One region of the Pseudomonas sp. FFPRI_1 genome, then DNA from elsewhere that is predicted to be linked to it. Evidence: predicted binding sites of a transcription regulator. Region 1 holds the regulator's gene; each other region holds the start of a gene.
The links. Region 1 encodes sigma-54, which starts transcription at its own class of promoters, with help from an activator protein. Its sites were predicted from a motif close to ANTGGCATNNANNTTGCTNT; they were not measured.
Positions count from the first base shown of each region.

Region 1 (7,038 bases):
CGAAGCCGTGAACGTTCAGGTCTACGACAGGCAAAACCGGAAGATTGCTCAGGCGCCTTGGGCAAAGTCTGACGAACTTGCGTGAGGGATTTGTTCATTACCGCTATAATCGCCGCCTTTTCATCGGGCTATACGATTTCAGACATGAGCCAATCCAGCGACCTGATTCAATCAGCACAACGCACCATCCGCCTCGAACTTCAAGCAGTAGAAGGCTTGCTGCCCCATATCGACGCAGATTTCGTACGCGCTTGCGAGATGATTCTGGCCAGCAAAGGCCGCGTGGTCGTGGTCGGCATGGGCAAGTCCGGGCACGTCGGCAACAAGATTGCAGCTACCCTGGCCAGCACCGGAACCACGGCTTTCTTTGTGCATCCCGCCGAAGCCAGCCATGGCGACATGGGCATGATCACCCGCGACGACGTGATCCTGGCCCTCTCCAACTCCGGCTCGACCAACGAAATCGTCACTCTGCTGCCGCTGATCAAGCGCCTGGGCATCCAGTTGATCAGCCTCACCGGCAACCCGGAGTCGCCGCTGGCCAAGGCTGCCGATGTCAGCCTCAACGTTCATGTCGAGCACGAAGCCTGCCCATTGAACCTGGCACCGACGTCCTCGACTACCGCCGCACTAGTCATGGGCGATGCCCTGGCCGTGGCCCTGCTGGAAGCCCGCGGCTTCACCGCCGAAGACTTCGCATTCTCCCATCCGGGAGGCGCCCTGGGCCGCCGGCTGCTGCTCAAGGTCGAGAACGTCATGCACGAAGGCTCGGACCTGCCGCAGGTGCAGCGCGGCACCCTGCTCAAGGACGCGCTCATGGAAATGACCCGCAAGGGCCTGGGCATGACCGTGATTCTGGAGGCCGATGGCCGCCTGGCCGGGATCTTCACCGACGGTGACCTGCGTCGCACCCTCGATCGCGCCATCGATATTCATCACGCCACCATCGACTCGGTCATGACCCCTCATGGCAAGACTGCCCGTGCCGACATGCTGGCCGCTGAAGCCCTGAAAATCATGGAAGACCATAAAATCAGCGCCCTGGTGGTGGTGGACAAGGAAGACCGGCCGATCGGCGCCTTGAACATGCACGACCTGCTGCGCGCGGGAGTCATGTAATGAGTACCGACCTGCTGCAACGCGGCAAACACATCAAGCTGGCGGTGTTCGACGTCGACGGCGTCCTGACCGACGGCCGCCTGTACTTCCTCGAAGACGGCAGTGAATTCAAGACCTTCAACACCCTCGATGGCCAGGGCATCAAGATGCTCATGGCTGCCGGCGTACAGACGGCGATCATCAGCGGGCGCAAGACCCCGGTGGTAGAGCGCCGGGCCAAGAACCTGGGGATTCCTCACCTGTACCAGGGCCGTGAAGACAAGCTGGTGGTTTTGGACGAACTTCTTGCCCAACTCAACCTAAGCTATGAACAGGTCGCCTACCTGGGTGACGACCTGCCCGACCTGCCGGTGATCCGCCGCGTCGGCCTGGGCATGGCGGTCGCCAACGCGGCAGGCTTTGTCCGCGAACATGCCCATGGCGTCACCATTGCCCGTGGCGGCGAAGGCGCTGCCCGGGAGTTCTGCGAGCTGATCCTGCGTGCCCAGGATCGCCTTGAAGCAGCCAATGCCGCTTACTTATAGAGCCCGACCATGCTGAGCAAAAAGATTCGCAACATTCTGGTCTTCGGAACCATCGCCCTGCTGTTCGCGGCGGTCGGTTATTGGAACATCAGCCCCGAACGCTTCCTCGACAAGCCCGTGGCCCAGGTCGACGAAAGCGCCATCGACTATTACGTGATCAACGCCCGCAGCGTGCAGTACCTGCCCGACGGCAAACTGCAGTACGAAATGACCTCGGACAAGGTCGAGCACGTCAAATCCAGCGAAGTGACCCTGCTGACCAAGCCGGACCTGCAGATGTACCGTGGCACCACCTTTCCCTGGCACGTCCAGAGCGAGCGCGGCGAGGTCAATCCGGACGGCACCGAAGTCGAGCTGATCGATTCGGTACGGGTGTCCCGCACCGACGAGCACAACCGCAATCTGCTGATCACCACCACCCGCATGACAGTATTCCCGCAGAAGCAATATGCGCAGACCGAGCAAGCCGTTAGAATCGACGGCGCCGGCGGCGTGACTACGGCCAAGGGAATGAAAGCGTATTTGAAAGACGGCAGGATGAACCTGCTATCGAACGTAAGAGGACAGTATGAGGCTCGTTAAAACCCTCCCTATTTTGCTCAGTCTGGGCGCAGCACTGGGAAGCGTGAGCGCCTGGGCTCTGCCGAACGATAGCCAACAGCCCATCCGCATCCAGGCCGACGACGCCCAGCTCGATGACAAGAACGGCGTGGCCACCTACAGGGGCGACGTGATCATCACCCAGGGCTCGATGAAGATCACCGGCAACACCGTGACCATCACCCGGTCCAAGACCGGCGAGATCGACGTGGTGACGTCGGTGGGCAACCTGGCGTACTTCGAGCAACTGCAGAAGCAGACCGATCCGAAGCCGGTCCAGGCCTACGCCGTGACCATCCAGTACCATGCCCAGCAGAACCGCATCGTACTGATCGACAAGGCCAAGGTGATCAACGACGGCAACACCACCGAAGGCGAGAAAATCGTCTACGACACCGTCAAGCAAGTGGCCAACGCCGGTCGCGCCAATGGCAGCTCGGTCACCGCGCCACGTCCGCGGATCGACATGGTCATCCAGCCGAAAAAGAAAACCGACGAGCAAAAGGCCCAGTAATGGCAACTCTGAAAGCTCAGCATCTGGCCAAGAGCTACAAGAGCCGCCAGGTCGTGCGTGATGTCAGCCTGTCCATCGACAGCGGGCAGATCGTCGGCCTGCTCGGCCCCAACGGTGCCGGCAAGACCACCTGTTTCTACATGATCGTCGGCCTGGTCCAGGCCGATCAGGGCCGCGTCCTGATCGACGACCTGGATGTCAGCCACCAGCCGATGCACGGCCGCGCCCGTGCCGGTATCGGCTACCTGCCCCAGGAAGCCTCGATCTTCCGCAAGCTCTCGGTGTCCGACAACATCATGGCCATCCTCGAGACCCGCAAGGAACTCGACAAGGCCGGCCGTCGCCAGGAACTGGAAAGCCTGCTGCAGGAATTCCATATCAACCATATCCGCGACAACCTCGGCATGAGCCTGTCCGGTGGCGAACGCCGCCGAGTGGAGATCGCCCGGGCCCTGGCCACCGCACCCAAGTTCATCCTGCTGGACGAACCCTTCGCCGGTGTCGACCCGATCTCGGTCGGCGACATCAAGCAGATCATCCACCACCTGAAGGCCAAGGGCATCGGGGTGCTGATCACCGACCACAACGTCCGGGAAACCCTGGACATCTGCGAGACCGCCTACATCGTCAACGACGGGCAACTGATCGCTGAAGGCGATTCCGAGACCATCCTGGCCAATGAACTGGTCAAGGAAGTCTATCTGGGCCATGAGTTCCGCCTGTAAGGGCTGAGGTGTAGGGCTAGACGCCAGAGCGCCGGGAACAATAAACCCTACAAATTTTATTGTTACCGCGCTCTAGGCAAACACTTCAGTTTCAGGCATATAATTTGCTTATGTTTGGCGCTCCGGCGCCCTGTAGTGGATGGCGCATGCGCGCCGGCAAATAAGGTGTTAAGCCCCTGCCATGAAACCATCGCTAGTCCTGAGAATGGGCCAGCAGCTGACGATGACACCGCAGCTGCAACAGGCCATCCGCCTGCTCCAATTGTCGACCCTGGACCTGCAACAGGAAATCCAGGAAGCCCTGGAGTCCAATCCGATGCTCGAACGCCAGGAAGAAGGCGACGACTTCGACAACAGCGACCCCCTGGCCGACAACCCCGAGTCCAAACCCAATACCGAGATCCAGGAACCCTCCTACCAGGAAGCCGCCCCCACGGTGGACAACCTCGAGGACGGCGAGTGGAGCGAACGCATTCCCAACGAACTGCCGGTGGATACCGCCTGGGAAGACGTCTACCAGACCAGCGCCAGCAGCCTGCCGAGCAACGATGATGACGAGTGGGACTTCACCACCCGCACCTCGGCTGGCGAGAGCCTGCAAAGCCACCTGCTCTGGCAGTTGAACCTTGCACCGATGTCGGACACCGATCGCCTGATCGCCGTGACCCTGATCGACTGCATCAACAACCAGGGCTACCTCGAGGAGACCCTCGAGGAAATTCTCGAAGCCTTCGATCCTGAACTGGATATCGAGCTGGACGAGATCGAAGCCGTCCTGCACCGCATCCAGCAATTCGAACCGGCCGGCATCGCTGCCCGCAACCTGGGCGAATGCCTGTTGCTGCAGTTGCGTCAGCTCTCGGCGAAAACCCCTTGGCTGACCGAAGCACAGCGCCTGGTCGGCGACTACATCGACCTGCTGGGCAGCCGCGACTACAGCCAGTTGATGCGCCGCATGAAACTCAAGGAAGACGAGCTGCGCCAGGTCATCGAGCTGGTGCAAAGCCTCAACCCGCGCCCCGGCTCGCAGATCGAATCCAGTGAAGCTGAATACGTGGTCCCGGACGTCATCGTGCGCAAGGACAACGAGCGCTGGCTGGTGGAGCTGAACCAGGAATCCGTACCGCGCCTGCGAGTCAACGCGCAGTACGCCGGTTTCGTTCGCCGTGCCGATACCAGCGCCGACAACACCTTCATGCGCAACCAGTTGCAGGAAGCCCGCTGGTTCATCAAGAGCCTGCAGAGCCGCAACGAAACCCTGATGAAGGTCGCCACCCAGATCGTCGAGCACCAGCGCGGCTTCCTCGAGTACGGCGATGAAGCCATGAAGCCCCTGGTTCTGCATGACATCGCTGAAGCGGTGGGCATGCATGAATCGACGATTTCCCGGGTGACCACGCAGAAATTCATGCATACCCCACGGGGCATATATGAACTGAAATACTTTTTCTCGAGCCACGTCAGCACCTCTGAAGGCGGTGAATGCTCGTCCACGGCGATCCGCGCAATCATCAAAAAACTGGTCGCGGCGGAAAATCAGAAAAAGCCGTTGAGTGACAGCAAGATCGCTGGTTTACTGGAGGCACAAGGCATTCAGGTAGCCCGTCGCACCGTCGCCAAGTACCGCGAATCCCTTGGGATCGCGCCTTCCAGCGAACGCAAGCGGTTGATGTAGCCGCCGGGCTGGCCACAGCGTTTCAGGGTGTGCCGAACCTTCCGGGCCGCATTCAGGCGCAGCGGGTTCGGACACAGTCTAGGTGGCAGGCAACCCAGCCTGCCGCGTTATGCACTGGCAACGAAGGAGAAGCTGTATGCAAGTCAACATCAGTGGACACCAACTCGAAGTGACTGAACCCCTGCGCGTCTACATCGGCGAAAAACTCGACCGGCTGGAGCGCCACTTCGACAAGATTACCAATGTGCAGGTCACCATGGCTGTCGAGAAGCTCAAGCAGAAAATCGAAGCCACCCTGCACATCCACGGTGGGGAGGTCGTCGCCAATGCAGAACATGACGATATGTATGCCGCAATTGACCTGCTCACCGACAAGCTTGACCGCCAACTGAAAAAGCATAAGGAAAAGCAACTCCACCTTCTCCAAGGTACGGGTCGCTAACACTCCCCTCCCATGATCCGACTTGAAAGCATCCTGACCCCCGGCCGTTCCCTCGTGAACGTGCCGGGCGGCAGTAAAAAACGCGCCCTCGAACAAATTGCCAACCTGATCAGCCGCGAAGTGCCTGATCTGGAGATGCAGGATGTCTTCGAGAGCTTGATTGCCCGTGAAAAACTGGGATCCACCGGTTTTGGCAACGGCATCGCCATTCCCCACTGCCGCCTCAAAGGCTGCGAGTCGCCCATCAGTGCCTTGATGCACCTGGACGCTCCGATCGATTTCGACGCCATCGACGGCGCACCGGTGGACCTGCTGTTCGTCCTGCTGGTCCCGGAAGCGGCCACCGATGCACACCTGGAGCTGCTCCGGCAGATCGCCAGCATGCTCGATCGCAAGGAAGTTCGTGATCGGCTGCGCAGTGCCACCAGTAACGAAGCCTTGTATCAGGTTGTCCTGGACGAGCAAAACGGTCAGTAATCATGCGCTTGATCATCGTCAGCGGCCGCTCCGGCTCAGGTAAAAGCACCGCCCTCGATGTTCTCGAGGACCACGGCTACTACTGCATCGACAACCTGCCGGCCGGGCTGCTGCCCGAGCTTGCCGAACGTGCGCTGATTCACACCGAACTGGCCCAACCGCTGGTGGCGGTGTCCATCGACGCACGCAACCTGCCCAGCCACTTGTCGCGTTTCCCCGAGTTGCTCGAAGAAGTGCGCAGCCGGCACATCCAGTGCGATGTGCTTTATCTGGACGCCGACGAGGAGACCCTGCTCAAGCGCTTCTCGGAAACCCGTCGCCGCCACCCACTGAGCAGTGCCAACCGTTCGCTGGCAGAGGCCATCCACGATGAAACCCAGTTGCTGGGGCCGATCGTCGATCTGGCGGACCTCAAGGTCAACACCACCAATCTGAACCTCTACCAACTGCGCGACACCATCAAGCTGCGGCTGCTGAACCAGCCCGAGCCCGGTACCGCGTTTTTGGTGGAGTCCTTCGGGTTCAAGCGCGGCATGCCGGTGGATGCCGACCTGGTGTTCGATGTGCGCTGCCTGCCCAATCCATATTGGAAACCCGAACTGCGCGCTCAATCCGGCCTGGACGCCCCGGTGGCCGAGTACCTGGCCGCGCAGCCCGATGTCGAGGAAATGTTCCAGGACATCTCCAGCTATCTGCTCAAGTGGCTGCCACGCTTTGCCGCCAGCAACCGCGCCTATGTGACCATCGCCATCGGCTGCACCGGTGGGCACCACCGTTCCGTGTACCTGACCGAGCGCCTGGGCCAGGTCCTGCAAAAACCCCTGAAGAACGTCCAGGTTCGCCACCGCGACCTTAGCTGAAAGGATCTACCCCGCGATGCCAGCTCTGGAAATTGAGATCATCAACAAACTGGGCCTGCATGCCCGAGCCTCAGCCAAATTTGTCGGCGTGGCCGGCCAGTT
Region 1 is NZ_AP029168.1:1,330,391-1,337,428, reverse strand. It holds gene ACZ5BO_RS05965 (KpsF/GutQ family sugar-phosphate isomerase) at 145-1,119, shown strand; gene ACZ5BO_RS05960 (KdsC family phosphatase) at 1,119-1,643, shown strand; gene lptC (LPS export ABC transporter periplasmic protein LptC) at 1,653-2,225, shown strand; gene lptA (lipopolysaccharide transport periplasmic protein LptA) at 2,212-2,757, shown strand; gene lptB (LPS export ABC transporter ATP-binding protein) at 2,757-3,482, shown strand; gene ACZ5BO_RS05940 (RNA polymerase factor sigma-54) at 3,664-5,157, shown strand; gene hpf (ribosome hibernation-promoting factor, HPF/YfiA family) at 5,294-5,599, shown strand; gene ptsN (PTS IIA-like nitrogen regulatory protein PtsN) at 5,612-6,076, shown strand; gene rapZ (RNase adapter RapZ) at 6,079-6,936, shown strand; gene ACZ5BO_RS05920 (HPr family phosphocarrier protein) at 6,953-7,038, shown strand, end outside.

Region 2 (7,038 bases), 2.9 Mb from region 1:
CTGCACGACCTGACCGGCAAGGCCTTCGAAGAGCGCTACGAGTACTACGAAGCCCTCACCGAGTACCCAGGCAAGGTCAAGCTGTTCAAGACCATCCAGGCCAAAGACCTGTGGCGCAAGATGCTGTCCATGCTGTTCGAAACCGGCCACCCATGGCTGACCTTCAAGGACCCGTGCAACCTGCGCAGCCCGCAGCAGCACGTGGGCGTAGTCCACAGCTCGAACCTGTGCACCGAGATCACCTTGAACACCAACAAGGACGAGATCGCCGTTTGCAACCTGGGCTCGATCAACCTGCCGAACCACATCGTCGACGGCAAGCTGGACACCGCCAAGCTGCAACGCACCGTGAACACCGCCGTGCGCATGCTCGACAACGTGATCGACATCAACTACTACTCGGTGCCACAAGCGCAGAACTCTAACTTCAAGCACCGTCCGGTTGGCCTGGGCATCATGGGCTTCCAGGACGCTCTGTACCTGCAGCACATCGCCTACGGTTCCGATGCTGCCGTCGAGTTCGCCGACAAGTCCATGGAAGCGGTCAGCTACTACGCGATCCAGGCCTCCTGCGACCTGGCCGACGAGCGCGGCGCCTACGAGACCTTCCAGGGCTCGCTGTGGTCCAAGGGCATCCTGCCACTGGATTCGCAACAGATCCTGATCGAAGCCCGTGGCCAGAAGTACATCGACGTTGACCTGAAAGAATCCCTGGACTGGGCGCCGGTACGTGCCCGCGTGCAGAAAGGCATTCGCAACTCCAACATCATGGCCATCGCACCGACCGCCACCATCGCCAACATCACCGGCGTATCGCAGTCGATCGAACCGACCTATCAGAACCTGTATGTGAAATCGAACCTGTCGGGCGAGTTCACCGTGATCAACCCGTACCTGGTTCGCGATCTGAAGGCTCGCGGCCTGTGGGACTCGGTCATGATCAACGACCTGAAGTACTACGACGGTTCCGTGCAGCAGATCGAGCGCATCCCACAAGAACTCAAAGAGCTCTACGCGACTGCATTCGAAGTGGACACCAAGTGGATCGTTGACGCCGCCAGCCGTCGCCAGAAGTGGATCGACCAGGCTCAGTCACTGAACCTTTACATCGCCGGCGCCTCGGGCAAGAAGCTCGACGTGACCTACCGCATGGCTTGGTACCGCGGCCTGAAAACCACTTACTACCTCCGTGCCCTGGCCGCCACCAGCACCGAGAAGTCGACCATCAACACCGGCAAGCTGAACGCGGTTTCCAGCGGCGGCAACCACGGTGACGACTCGGTCCTGGCAGCTCCTGCAGGTCCAGCCCCAGTACCCAAGGCTTGTGCCATCGACGAGCCGGATTGCGAAGCTTGCCAATAAGCTGAGCCGGTCAGCACATCCGTGCTGACTGCAACCCCCGCCAGGTTTCGCGCAAGCGCAATCTGCCGGGGGTTTTCTTTTGCCTGGCTGCCGCCGCCAAGCACTTCTGCCCCGCCTCTATCCCGTCATACCAAGCCCTTGAGATACGGCCATCCACGCCTTGCAACACCACCAGCCCGATCCAGGCCGCCTCCTGCAAATGCAGCGGCTTGCCAATCCCCTACGCCTCTCCCACTTCCACCCGGCAGTACGACAGTCGCTTGGGCGGCACTTTCTGACCGCCCATGAAAAAGCCCCTCATCGAGGGGCTTTCTGCACAGCCTTTGAGCGATCCCGCATCAGGTCATCTGAATGATGGTCTGCATGATGGTGCTCTGGGTGGAGATGGTCTTGGCGTTCGCCTGATAGTTGCTCTGGGCCTTGATCAGGTTCACCAGCTCGTTGGTCAGGTTGACGTTGGACTCTTCCAGGGAGTTGGAAGCAATCGCCCCCAGCGTGCCGGTCTTCGGCGCGTCATAACCCGGGATACCGGAAGCGTAGGTTTCTTTCCAGCTGGTGCCGCCTACCGGCTGCAGGCCTTGCTCGTTGGTGAAGCTGGCCAGGGAGATCTGACCGATCGGCTTGGTCTGCTCGTTGCTGAAGTTGGCCAGCATGACGCCGGTACCGTCGATGGTCAGGCTGCTGATCTGGCCAGTGGAGTAGCCGTTCTGCGCGATCACCGAACGGTTGCTGTCGCCGAATACCGAACCGGTCTTGGTCATGTCGATGCTGACACCGTTCGCCGCGCCTTTGGCACCGTTTGGAGTAAAGACGCCGTTGACGACGGAGCCCGGAGTCCAGGCAGCGGCCGACATGACAATGCTGTTACCGCTGACCGTGAACTGGCTGGTGGCAGGTGGAGTTGGCGCAGCCAGAGTCTTCAGCTTGCCCGAGGAGTCGAAGGTCATGGTAATCGGGGCCTGGTTGCTCATGCTGAACGCCGTGCCATCCGGATTACGACCCTCGATCAGGGTGTAGGTCTGCCAGGTGTTGGGGCCCGACTTGATCATGTACTGGTCCATGACGTGCTTGTTGCCTTGGCTGTCATAGACCGGGGTGCTGAACTGCTTGGTGTAGGTGGTGTTATCGTTCGGGTTGAACACGTACGCAGGCGAGGTCGAAGCCACATTGATCACATCAGCGTTGGAGTCCAGGTTGATGGTCGACGAGATCGAGTCGGTAGGCTTGGGCGCCAGGTTCGAAGTATCGATCCGCAGGTCGGTCAGCACACCGTTGATGATCTTGCCGTTGGCGTCCACGGCATAGCCTTGCAGGCGCGCAGTGCCATCGCTGTTGGTGATGTAGCCTTCCTTGTCGGTCTTGAAGGTACCGGCACGGGTGTAGGTCAGCGAGCCATTGGTGCTCAACACGAAGAAACCCTGCCCCTGGATACCCATGTCCAGCACGTTGCCCGTGTTGTTGATTTCACCGTTGGTGAACTGCTGGGAAACGTTGGCCAGGCGCACGCCGTTACCCACCACCTGGGTGCCGCTGCCCAGCTTGGTAGCGGAGTACACGTCGGCGAATTCCGCACGGGAAGACTTGAAGCCAGTGGTCGCAACGTTGGCAATGTTGTTGCCGGTAACGTCGAGCTGTTTGTTGGCAGCATAGAGACCGCTAAGGCCGATATTGAAAGACATATTCCACTCCTTGTGCCGGTTAGTCGGCTCTAGATACCAATAGTTTGTACTTTGGACAGGGCAATCGGGCTGCTCAGGCCAGCCAGGTTCAACATCAACTCGCCCCCGGTCTGACTGATGGTGACGCTGTTGACCGTCGCCGGCAGATAGGTGATCAGGTCAGTGCCCTTGCCATCGATGCTGGTGCTGGCCTTGAAGGTGTAGTTGCCCGGATCGGCCTTGGTCCCGTCGGTCTTGGTGCCATCCCAGACAAAGCTGGCATTGCCGGCCTTCTGGCTGCCCATGTCGATGGTCTTGATGGTGTTGCCATCCTTGTCGGTGATCGTCACCTTGACCGAGCTCACGCTGGACGGAACGCTGACCGAACCGTTCATGCTCTTGCTCGTGTCCACCTGGGTGGTACCGGTCTGGACGATTACCGAACGACCGACCAGGGACGAAGCCTGCAGGGCCTGGGACGATTTGTAGTTGCCCGTGATCGAGTTCACCGACGTGTTGAGGGTGGTGATCCCCTCCAGCGTGGAGAACTGCGCCAACTGGGCAACGAATGCACTGTTGTCCTGAGGATCGAGCGGGTTCTGGTTGTTCAGCTGGGTCACCAGCAGCTTGAGGAACGCGTCCTTGCCCAGGGCCTGCTTGCCGGTAGCGCTGTTGGTCGCCGCCGCCAAGCCGTCGGGACTGGTGTTGCTCGTCTTTTTCGACGAGTTCGCCAGAATATCCTTGAGGGATGGGGCGTTGGTGGTATCAGTAACGCTCATTGGATTCGCCCCTTATCACTGACCGAGGGTCAGGACTTTCTGCATCATGGTTTTGGCGGTGTTCATCATTTCAGCATTGGTCTGAAATGAACGGCTGGCAGAAATCATGTCCGCCATCTCTTCCACCACGTTGACGTTGGGGTAGTAGACATACCCCTTGGCGTCAGCGGCCGGATGGTTAGGCTCGTAACGGGCTTCGAGGTTGCTCTGATCCTCGACCACACCCAGCACCTGCACGCCTTGACCGGCAGCATCCTGGTTCTGGAACAGCGAATCGCTGCCACCGCTCTGCGCGCCCTGGAACATGGTGGCGAACACCGGGTGACGAGCGCGATAGGTCTGGTCGATGCTCGACGACACGCTCTCGGCGTTGGCAATGTTACTGGCGACGGTGTTCAGGCGGGTGGTCTGAGCACTCATGCCACTACCGGCAATATTGAAAACACTGGCAAGGGACATGGATTACTCTCCGCGCAGGGCTGAAACCAGCCCTTTGAATTTGCTGTTGAGCAGCGTGAAGCTGGCCTGGAAGTCCACCGAGTTCTGCGCATAGCTTGATTGCTCGAGCTGCGCGTCCACGGTGTTCTGGTCAATCGAGGGTTGCATCGGCGTGCGATACAGCAGCGACTCATCGCCACTGCTCAAGCCCTGTGCTTCGATATGCCGGCTATTGGTCATGTTCAACGCGAAGGAGCCGTTCTTGGCCTTGTCGTTCTGCTCGGCGAGCACGGCAGAGAAGTCCAGGTCCCGAGCCTTGTAGTTCGGGGTATCGGCGTTGGCGATGTTGTTGGCCAATACTTCGGCACGCTTGGCGCGAAAGCCAAGAGCCTGCTCGTGGATGCCGAGCGCTTTATCGAAGCTGATGCTCATGTCGGAAACCTTCGGGTGACCTGATTTTTCGTAATCTGGATATAGCAAGCCTCGTGCCAAGTCACCAAAGCCCATAAATCAAGGGGTTATTGACGGTCTGCCCGGCGGCAATGCCAGAAAAGCGGCAATGGATTTCCGCAAAACGCCGGCAAAGCGGCAATCACCCTGCCGCCTTCCACTTGCCCAGGATGAAATGTCGCGCACAAAAAAGGAGGCCCGAAGGCCTCCTTTTGCATTGCGGCAAGTGACAGTTACTTCGCCTGGTAAATGATCCCAGGACTGCACTGCACCATCTGATAGTGATCCGGCAAGCCATTGAGCGCTTCGGAAGCTCCCAGGAACAGGTAACCACCTGGCTTCAAGGTGCTGTGGATACGCATCAGGATGTCCTTCTTGACCTCGGCCGAGAAGTAGATCAGCACATTGCGGCAGAACACGATGTCGAACTTGCCCAGGCTGGCGTAGCTGTCCAACAGATTGAACGAGCGAAACTCCACCCGGCTCTTGATCGGCGCCTTGACCACCCAGCGCCCCGGCCCCTTGGGATCGAAATAGCGCTGCAGACGCTCGGCCGACAAGCCACGGCCAATCGCCAGACTGTCATATTCGCCAGTCTTGCAATTGTTGAGCATGGTCCCGGACAGATCAGTGGCAACGATCTGCACGCCCATCTTCAACTGGCCCATGTTGCTGCGCTCGAACTCATCGATGGACATCGACAACGAGTAAGGCTCCTGCCCCGAGGAGCAGGCCGCCGACCAGATCCGCAAACGCTGGTTGGGATTGGCCTTGATGGCTTCGGGAAGCACCTTGTTCTTCAACACCTCGAACGGATAGGTGTCACGAAACCACAAGGTTTCGTTGGTCGTCATCGCATCCACGACCATCTCGCGCAAACCGCTGCGTGGCTGGGTCTGAATACGCTGAACCAGCTCACCCAAGGACTTTATGCCTTGCTGCTCCATCAGTTTGTTGAGACGGCTCGAGACGAGATACTGCTTGTTTTCCCCGAGCAAAATACCACAGGCTTTTTCCAGGAAGACCCGGAACTGTTCAAAATCCAAATTACCCGTAGACAATGCTGCCGCCTCTTAAATCTATGTTCGCCAGGGGCTGATGCCCTCAGCTATGGTCTGCTGCTTTGATCCGGTCGACTACCCGGGATGCCAGGTCATCAGGACGGAACTTGGCAAGGAAGTCATCGGCACCGACCTTCTTCACCATCGCCTGATTGAACACCCCTGACAACGAAGTATGCAGGATGATATGCAGCTTTTGCATGCGTGGATCGTTACGAATCTCGGCCGTGAGGGTGTAGCCATCCATTTCGGGCATTTCGATGTCGGAGATCATCATGAGGAACTCCTCTTCCGGCTTCTTGCCCTCATCCACCAGCTTGCGCAGATAGTCCAGCGCCTGCCGGCCATCATTCAACGCCACGACCTCGACCCCCACCGTCTGCAGGCAACGGGTAACCTGCTTGCGTGCCACCGACGAATCGTCGACGGTCAGCACCCGCAGGGAAACAGCCTTGTGCTGGGTCTCGAGATCCACCACGCCCACCGAGATCGCCTCGGAGGTGGGCGCGACTTCGGCCAGTATCTTCTCCACGTCGATGATCTCGACCAACTGGTTATCGACCCGGGTCACTGCCGTCAGGTAATGATCGCGTCCGGTGCCCTTGGGCGGCGGATGGATTTCTTCCCAGTTCATGTTGACGATACGCTCCACCGAGCGCACCAGGAATCCCTGGGTCTTGGTGTTGTATTCCGTGATGATGACGAACGGATTGCTCTGATCCTGCAACCCGCCAGCCCCCGTAGCCATCGCCAGATCCAGGATCGGAATGGTCGCCCCTCGAATATTCGCGACACCGCACACGACAGGATTGGACTTGGGCATCAAAGTCAGCTTGGGGCATTGCAGCACCTCGCGAACCTTGAATACGTTGATCCCGTAGAGCTGCCCACCGTCCAGACGGAACAGCAACAGCTCCAGGCGATTCTGCCCAACCAATTGCGTGCGCTGGTTTACCGAATCCATTACACCAGCCATGCCCAGACTCCCCAAAGCTTTAAGATCCGACGCCCGTTAAATGCTAAACGGCACGAGGCTTGCTTTTTAACTGTTATGAACGCCAAAACGACATTTTTCCGACGCCTGACATCCCCCTACCGCGCATTGCTCTGCGGGCTGTCGGCGTTGTGCATTTTAAACCCTGGCGGCCCTGCCGTTGCTGATTCGGTCACCCTGCCTGATCTACTTATCGGCGTCACTCAGGGGTTTCTTGAATTCACGGTAGAAGACTACCTGGCAACCAGTCAAACGGAAGGTCGCTATGAAATCCAGGTCAACCAGTTGGATCCTCG
Region 2 is NZ_AP029168.1:5,939,509-5,946,546, forward strand. It holds gene ACZ5BO_RS26365 (ribonucleoside-diphosphate reductase subunit alpha) at 1-1,362, shown strand, start outside; gene flgE (flagellar hook protein FlgE) at 1,701-3,041, opposite strand; gene flgD (flagellar hook assembly protein FlgD) at 3,071-3,799, opposite strand; gene flgC (flagellar basal body rod protein FlgC) at 3,815-4,258, opposite strand; gene flgB (flagellar basal body rod protein FlgB) at 4,262-4,669, opposite strand; gene cheR (protein-glutamate O-methyltransferase CheR) at 4,921-5,748, opposite strand; gene ACZ5BO_RS26395 (chemotaxis protein CheV) at 5,792-6,724, opposite strand; gene flgA (flagellar basal body P-ring formation chaperone FlgA) at 6,800-7,038, shown strand, end outside.
Region 2: a site for sigma-54 is predicted at 4,711-4,730, ahead of flgB (flagellar basal body rod protein FlgB). Genes of this name have one in related genera too.

Region 3 (7,038 bases), 2.2 Mb from region 1:
GACCCCGGCCCATATCCAGCGGATTGAACTCAACCCCTTCAGCCTGGAGCTGACCCTCTGGGGCCTGAACATCGGTGAACCGGGCAAGGAGCAGGTGGCCTTCGAGCGCCTCTACGCCAATCTGCAACTGGACAGCCTGTGGACCCGCGCCCTGCACCTGGCAGACGTCGAGCTGGATCAGCCCAAGACCGAAATCCTCTTCGACAAGGAAGGCAAGCTCAACCTGCTGGCCCTGTTCAAGCTGCCCGCCAGCGAACCGACCCCGAGCGACCCCGATGCCAAGCCGTTCCCGGTGCGTATCGAACGCATCAAACTGGCCGGTGGCTACCTGCACTTCCAGGACCTGCGCCCGAGCGAACCCATCGAGTTCATCTACAACAAGCTCGATTTCGAATTGAAGAACCTCAGCACCCTGCCCGACGACAGCGCCGACATGACCCTGGTGGCCACCGGCCCCGAGGGCGGCCAGATCGACTGGAGCGGCAACTTCAGCGTAACGCCGCTGACTTCCGAGGGCACACTGAAGGTCACCGACGGCAAGATGAAAGCCTGGTGGCCCTATGTCCGTGACGCCGTGCCCCTGGTCCTTGAAAACGGTGTGGTGAATCTCAGCACTCACTATAAATTCAGCCTGGCCAAGGAAACCGAACTGCTGCTGGACAACACCTCGCTGAGCATTGCGCCATTCGCCATCCAGGCCCCGGATGGCCGTCCGCTGGCTCGCCTGGAGCGCCTGGATGTCAGCGAAACCACAGTGGACCTGGCCAAGCAGCAAGTGATCGTCGGCAAGATCCGCAGCCAGAAGTTGGAGACCTGGGCCGCCCGTGAAGCTGACGGTCAACTGGACTGGCAGAAACTCTTCGCCAGTCAGCCCGCCAAGCCGGCCCCCAAGCCCGAGCCAGCCACCGCCGAACCACCCAAGGAGCCGGCGCCGCCCAGCAAGCCTTGGCAGGTATTGCTCAAGGACGTCGAACTGCGCAATTACCAGGTGCACCTGGCCGACCGCCAGGTCAAGCCGGCGGTCGCCCTGGAGCTGGGTCCGCTGAACCTGGACCTGAAGAATTTCGACAGCCTCAACCAGTCGCCCTTCAGCCTCAAGCTCGATACCGGCCTGGGCAAGCAAGGCAGGATCAGCGCCAATGGCGAGGTCAACCTCAACCCGATCACGGCCAAGCTCAAGGTCCAGACCAAGGATATCGACCTGCGCGTCGCCCAGTCCTACATCAGCCCCTTCATTCGCCTGGAACTGCGCAGCGGCATGCTCGGCAGCGACCTGGCAGTGGACCTGAAGAAAGTCGAACCGCTGACCTTCAGCGTCACCGGACGGGCCGAGGTGGAGCAACTGCACACCCTCGACACCCTGAAGAACCGGGACTTCGTGAAGTGGCAGAAAGTCGTGGTCGAAGGCCTCAACTATCAGCATGACGACAGCCTTTCGATCACCCGTATCAACCTGACCCAGCCCTATGCGCGCTTCATCATCAACGATGACCGCACCACCAACGTCGACGACCTGCTGATTCCCCAACCGGCCAGTAACGCCCCCAAGAGCACGGCCAAGGCCCCCGCCAGCCAGGGCAAGGCGCTGGGCATCCATATCGGCGGCATTGCCATCAACGACGGCTCGGCCAACTTCGCCGACCTGACCCTGACCCCGAACTTCGCCACGGCCATCCAACAACTCAACGGCCAGATCGGCACCATCGACAGCCGCCAGTCCAAACCCGCCGACGTGGACGTCAAGGGCAAGGTCGACCGCTATGCACCCGTGACCATCAAGGGCAGCGTCAACCCGTTCGACCCCATGGCCGCCCTGGATATCGCCACCAGTTTCAAGCGTGTGGAACTGACCACCCTGACCCCTTACTCCGGGAAGTTCGCCGGCTACCGTATTCGCAAGGGGCGCCTCAACCTCGACCTGCACTACATGATCACCAAGGGCCAGCTCAAGGCCGAGAACAAACTGGTGGTGGAGCAATTGCAGTTGGGTGAGAAAGTCGACAGCCCGGATGCCGTGGACCTGCCGATCCGCCTGGCGGTGGCCCTGCTCAAGGACACCGACGGCAAGATCTCCATCGAGCTGCCGATTTCCGGCGACCTGAACAACCCGCAGTTCAGCGTGATGCCGATTGTCTGGCAGACCTTGCGCAACCTGGTATTGCGCGCGGCAGAAGCGCCCTTCAAGTTCATCGGTGGCCTGATCAGTGGCGGTGGCTCGGAAGACTTGAGCAGTGTTTCCTTTGCGCCGGGCTCCAGTGAATTGAGCAAGGAATCGGAGTCGGCACTGACCACCCTGGCCAAGGCCCTCAAGGAGCGCCCGGCCCTGCGCCTGGAAATCGAAGGCACCAGCGCCCAGAGCAGCGACGGTCCGTTGATTGCCCAGCAGCGTCTCGAGCGTGAATACCAGTACAACTACTACAAGATCCTCCAGCGCCGTGGCGACAAGGTGCCAGCCCAGGCCTCCCTGCTGCAGGTGCCGGACGGCGAAAAAGCTCCGCTTCTGGAAGGCATCTACCGCACCCGCCTGAAGCAGCAGCCGCCCGCCGAATGGGCTCAGCTGAGCCGTGACGAACGCAGCGCCAAACTGCGTGAAGGCCTGATCAAGTTCTGGGGCGCCAGCGATGTGCTGCTGCGCCAACTGGGCCAGGAGCGTGCCAGCAGCATCAAGGACTTCCTGGTGGACAAGGGCCAGTTGGCCGATGACCGGGTCTACTTCATCGATGCCAACCTGGGCCAGGCCGAGAGTGACGGCCGAGTGATCACGCCCCTGCACCTGGACAGCGAATAAGACCAGCGCCGAGCCGGACCAAAGGCTTTCCCGCGCCCAATAGAACAGGCCCCGGCACAATGTACCGGGGCCTGTAATGATCACGTCCCTGTGATCTTCCGCATGAACCCTTGAAAGAGGCGGCAGACGTATTACCTGGCTCGTCTGCCGCCCCCTCTCCCTGTCCAGGCGAGAAGCTTGCGCCTTATTCGGCTTTCAGGCCGTCAGCGGAAACCGCCTTGACGCCTTTGATTTTCTTGGTGATAGCCACGGCGGTTGCCTTTTGTGCTTCGGTGACCGCCACGGTGGACGACAGCGACACGACGCCCTTGTTGGTTTCGACCTTGATGTCAGTGCCAGGAATGCCTTTCTCGGTTACCAGATCGCTTTTCACTTTGGTGGTGATCCAGGTATCGGAGGTGGCCTCTTTGGCCTTGGTCACTTCACCGGCAGCCACAACCATCGGCGACTGGGTGCTTTGAGTGGTCTGCGCAAAAGCCACGTTGGCCATGGTCAGGGTCAGAGCGGTAGCAGTTGCAGCAGCGATAGCGAACTTCTTCATACGAGTAACTCCTGTTCTTTTAGAAAGCCTGCGCCGTGTCCTGGCAACAGGGTTATCAGGGATGTTGCAGGGGCTATGCCAAGTTTTGATCGATAAAAATATTCATATAAATCAATAAGTTATGAATATTTTAAATTTCCTGAATCATGCAAATTGCATGACCACCCACCAATCTGCATGCAAGTTGCGGGTTTTGCCGTTGCTGTCGAACCGCTCCGTTGCCCTCACCTGCGGGTGCTCCCTCAAGCGCCATCTGCGCCACAGCCCTTGGGCGCGTAGTCCGCCTCCACCGTGGTGCTGCAGGTCCAGCCGGATGTCGCTGAGCGGGTCAGGGTCAGGTTCTTGTTCAGCACCGGGCCCGGTGCATTGAGAATGGTGCAGGCAATGCTGCCTTCGCCGGTGGCGGCGGTCCCCTCGGCACTCATCCGGCAATTGGACGTCAGCGCCGTGCCGCCGGCCAGGACCAGGGTCGGATCGGTCCCCTGGTTCAGCAGGTCCTCGACATTGACCTTGAGGGCCGAGGCCTCGGCCAGCGCGGCGATCACCTTGGCTCGTGCCTGATACTTGGAATACAGCGGCATGGCCACGGTTGCCAGAATGCCGATGATGGCCACCACCACCAGCAGTTCGATCAGGGTAAATCCGCATTGCTTTTTCATGGGCTGCCTCCTGGCATGAACGAAAGTTGCATGAACAGTCAGCTCAAAGCACGCCCTGTGCCAGGGCACAGCCCTTGTAATCCGGGCCCTGGAGAGGCGATAGCCGATGGCCTTGAGCGCAAGGAGTTGCACAAACTGACAAATTTCGTCACCCAGTGCCCCTCTCCGGCAGGTACCCGGCAGCTAGGCTTGAGCAGGTGCCCGGCAGTCAGGCCTGTACCCCGGCAAGGAACGTACGGGGACATTGGCGATCTATCACCCGCTCGATGACCCAGGGGCATCCCGGCCCGCAATCCACAGTTTCTACAAGGATCGAACCATGGCGGTAAAAGCACCTGCAGCCAGTGTCTATCTCTGGCAAGGCACCGACAGCCAGGGCCACACCACTAGCGGTGAGCTGAGCGCCACGAACCCGGCCCTGATCAGGGCGCAATTGCGGCGACAAGGCATCACCCCTGCCTGGGTCCGTCGCAAGCCCAGGGGCTGGCCCCGCCTGGGCCAACGGATCAAGGCTCGGGATATCGCGCTGCTCACCCGGCAGCTGGCAACCCTGATGCAGGCGGGCGTGCCGCTGCTGCAATCCTTCGACATCATCGCCGAGAGCTTCGAACAGCCCCTGATGCGGCAGTTGCTGAGCAGCCTCAAGCGCGACATCGAAGCAGGGTCCAGCCTGGCCACTGCGCTGCGCAGGCATCCGCGCCATTTCGACGAGCTGTATTGCAACCTGGTGGATGCCGGCGAACAGGCCGGGGCCCTGGACACCCTGTTGGAGCGAGTTGCGAGCTACAAGGAAAAGAGCGAGAACCTCAAGGCTCGCCTGAAGAAAGCCATGGTCTATCCCCTGGCGGTGATCGGTGTGGCCATCGTGGTCAGCAGCATCCTGTTGCTCAAGGTGGTTCCCCAGTTCCAGAGCCTGTTCGCCGGGTTCAATGCCGAGTTGCCATGGCTGACCCAGCGGGTCATTGCCCTCTCGCAGAGCCTCCAGCGCCAGGGTGGCCTGCTACTGCTGGGCAGCCTGCTGGCCGGGTTCGGGGCGCGCCTGGCCTATCGGCGCTCTGCGCGCCTGCGCGACATCCTGGATGCGCGCCTGCTGCAATTACCCCTGGCCGGCCCGCTGCTGCACAAGTCCGCGGTGGCCCGCTACGCCCGCACCCTGGCCACCACCTTCGCTGCCGGCGTGCCCCTGGTGCAAGCCCTGGAGTCGGTGGCCGGGGCCAGTGGCAACAAGGTCTACAAGCAAGCGGTGGAGCGCATTCGCCAACAGGTCGCGAGCGGCATGCAATTGAACTTTGCCATGCGCACCAGCGGCGTCTTCCCTACTATGGCGATCCAGATGACCGCCATCGGAGAGGAATCCGGGACCCTGGATCATCTGCTGGAAAAGGTCGCGGTGCATTATGAGGCCGAGGTGGACAACCTGGTGGACAGCCTGACCAGCCTCATGGAGCCTTTGATCATGGTCATCCTGGGCGGTATCGTCGGCGCCCTGGTGGTTGCCATGTACCTGCCCATCTTTCAACTTGGTACAGCGATCTGAACATGTCCCTGACTGAAGTCCTGACCCTTTACCCCATGGCATTCGTGGCGTCGGCCCTGGTGCTGGGGCTGATCGTCGGCAGTTTTCTCAATGTGCTGGTCTGGCGCCTGCCGAAGATGCTCGAGCGTGATTGGCGCGCCCAGGCCCTCGAAGTACTGGGCCTGGCGCCTGAACCGCCGAGCGCGCCCTACAACCTGATGCAGCCCCACTCCCAGTGCCCCCACTGCGCGCAGCCGATTCGCCCCTGGGAGAACATTCCACTGCTCAGTTACCTGTGGTTGCGTGGCCGTTGCGCGCACTGCAAGGCCGGCATCAGCCCGCGCTATCCGCTGACCGAACTGGCCTGCGGCCTGATCTCGGCATTAGTGGCCTGGCATTTCGGCTTCGGCTGGCCCGCAGGCCTGTTGCTGGTGCTGAGTTGGGGGCTGCTGGCCATGAGCCTGATCGACGCCGATCACCAACTGTTGCCGGACGTGCTGGTCTTGCCGCTGCTCTGGCTGGGGTTGATCGTCAACAGTTTCGGTTTGTTGGCCAGCCTTGGCGACGCCTTGTGGGGAGCAGTGCTCGGCTACCTGTTCCTGTGGTCGGTGTTCTGGCTGTTCAAGCTGCTGACCGGCAAGGACGGCATGGGCCACGGCGACTTCAAGCTGCTGGCGTTGCTCGGCGCCTGGGGCGGCTGGCAGATTCTGCCGCTGACCTTGCTCCTGTCGTCCCTGGTGGGCGCCATCCTCGGCACCGTCATGCTGCGCCTGCGCCAGGAAAAGACCTCGACCCCGATCCCCTTTGGGCCCTTTCTGGCTATTGCCGGCTGGATTGCCATGCTCTGGGGTGGTCAAATAACCGACTTCTATTTGCAGTTTGTCGGTTTCCAATGACTCGCTCCGTTGTTACACCCTGGACCCTCGGCCTCACTGGCGGCATTGGCAGCGGCAAAAGCGCTGCCGCCCAGCACTTCATCGACCTTGGGGTGCATGTGATCGATGCCGATCACGCTGCCCGCTGGGTGGTGGAACCTGGCCGCCCGGCCCTGGAGCAGATTGCCCGGCACTTCGGTGACGGCGTGCTGCAAGCCAATGGTCAGCTGGACCGTGCGGCCTTGCGCAAGCTGATCTTCGAAGTCCCCGAGCAGCGCCGCTGGCTGGAGGCCCTGCTGCATCCGTTGATTGCCGAAGAAATTGTCAACCACCTGGCCCGCGCCGAGTCGCCCTACGCGATCCTGGTGTCGCCCCTGCTGATCGAATCCGGCCAGTCGCGCATGACCCAGCGGATCCTGGTGATCGATGTGCCGCAACAATTGCAGATCGAGCGTACCCTGCAACGCGACCAGATCAGCGAACAGCAGGTCCAGGCCATTCTCCAGGCCCAGGCCAGCCGAGAAGAGCGCCTGCGCCATGCCGACGATGTGCTGGTCAACGACCGCGACCACGCCTGGTTGCGCAGCGAGGTCGAACGCCTGCATCACTTTTACCTAACTTTGCGTGGAGGCCAGTCATGAGCCAACCCTTGACCGTCG
Region 3 is NZ_AP029168.1:6,686,794-6,693,831, forward strand. It holds gene ACZ5BO_RS29970 (DUF748 domain-containing protein) at 1-2,788, shown strand, start outside; gene ACZ5BO_RS29975 (BON domain-containing protein) at 2,973-3,329, opposite strand; gene ACZ5BO_RS29980 (pilin) at 3,572-3,988, opposite strand; gene ACZ5BO_RS29985 (type II secretion system F family protein) at 4,308-5,525, shown strand; gene ACZ5BO_RS29990 (prepilin peptidase) at 5,528-6,400, shown strand; gene coaE (dephospho-CoA kinase) at 6,397-7,020, shown strand; gene yacG (DNA gyrase inhibitor YacG) at 7,017-7,038, shown strand, end outside.
Region 3: a site for sigma-54 is predicted at 4,034-4,053, ahead of ACZ5BO_RS29980 (pilin). Genes of this name have one in related genera too.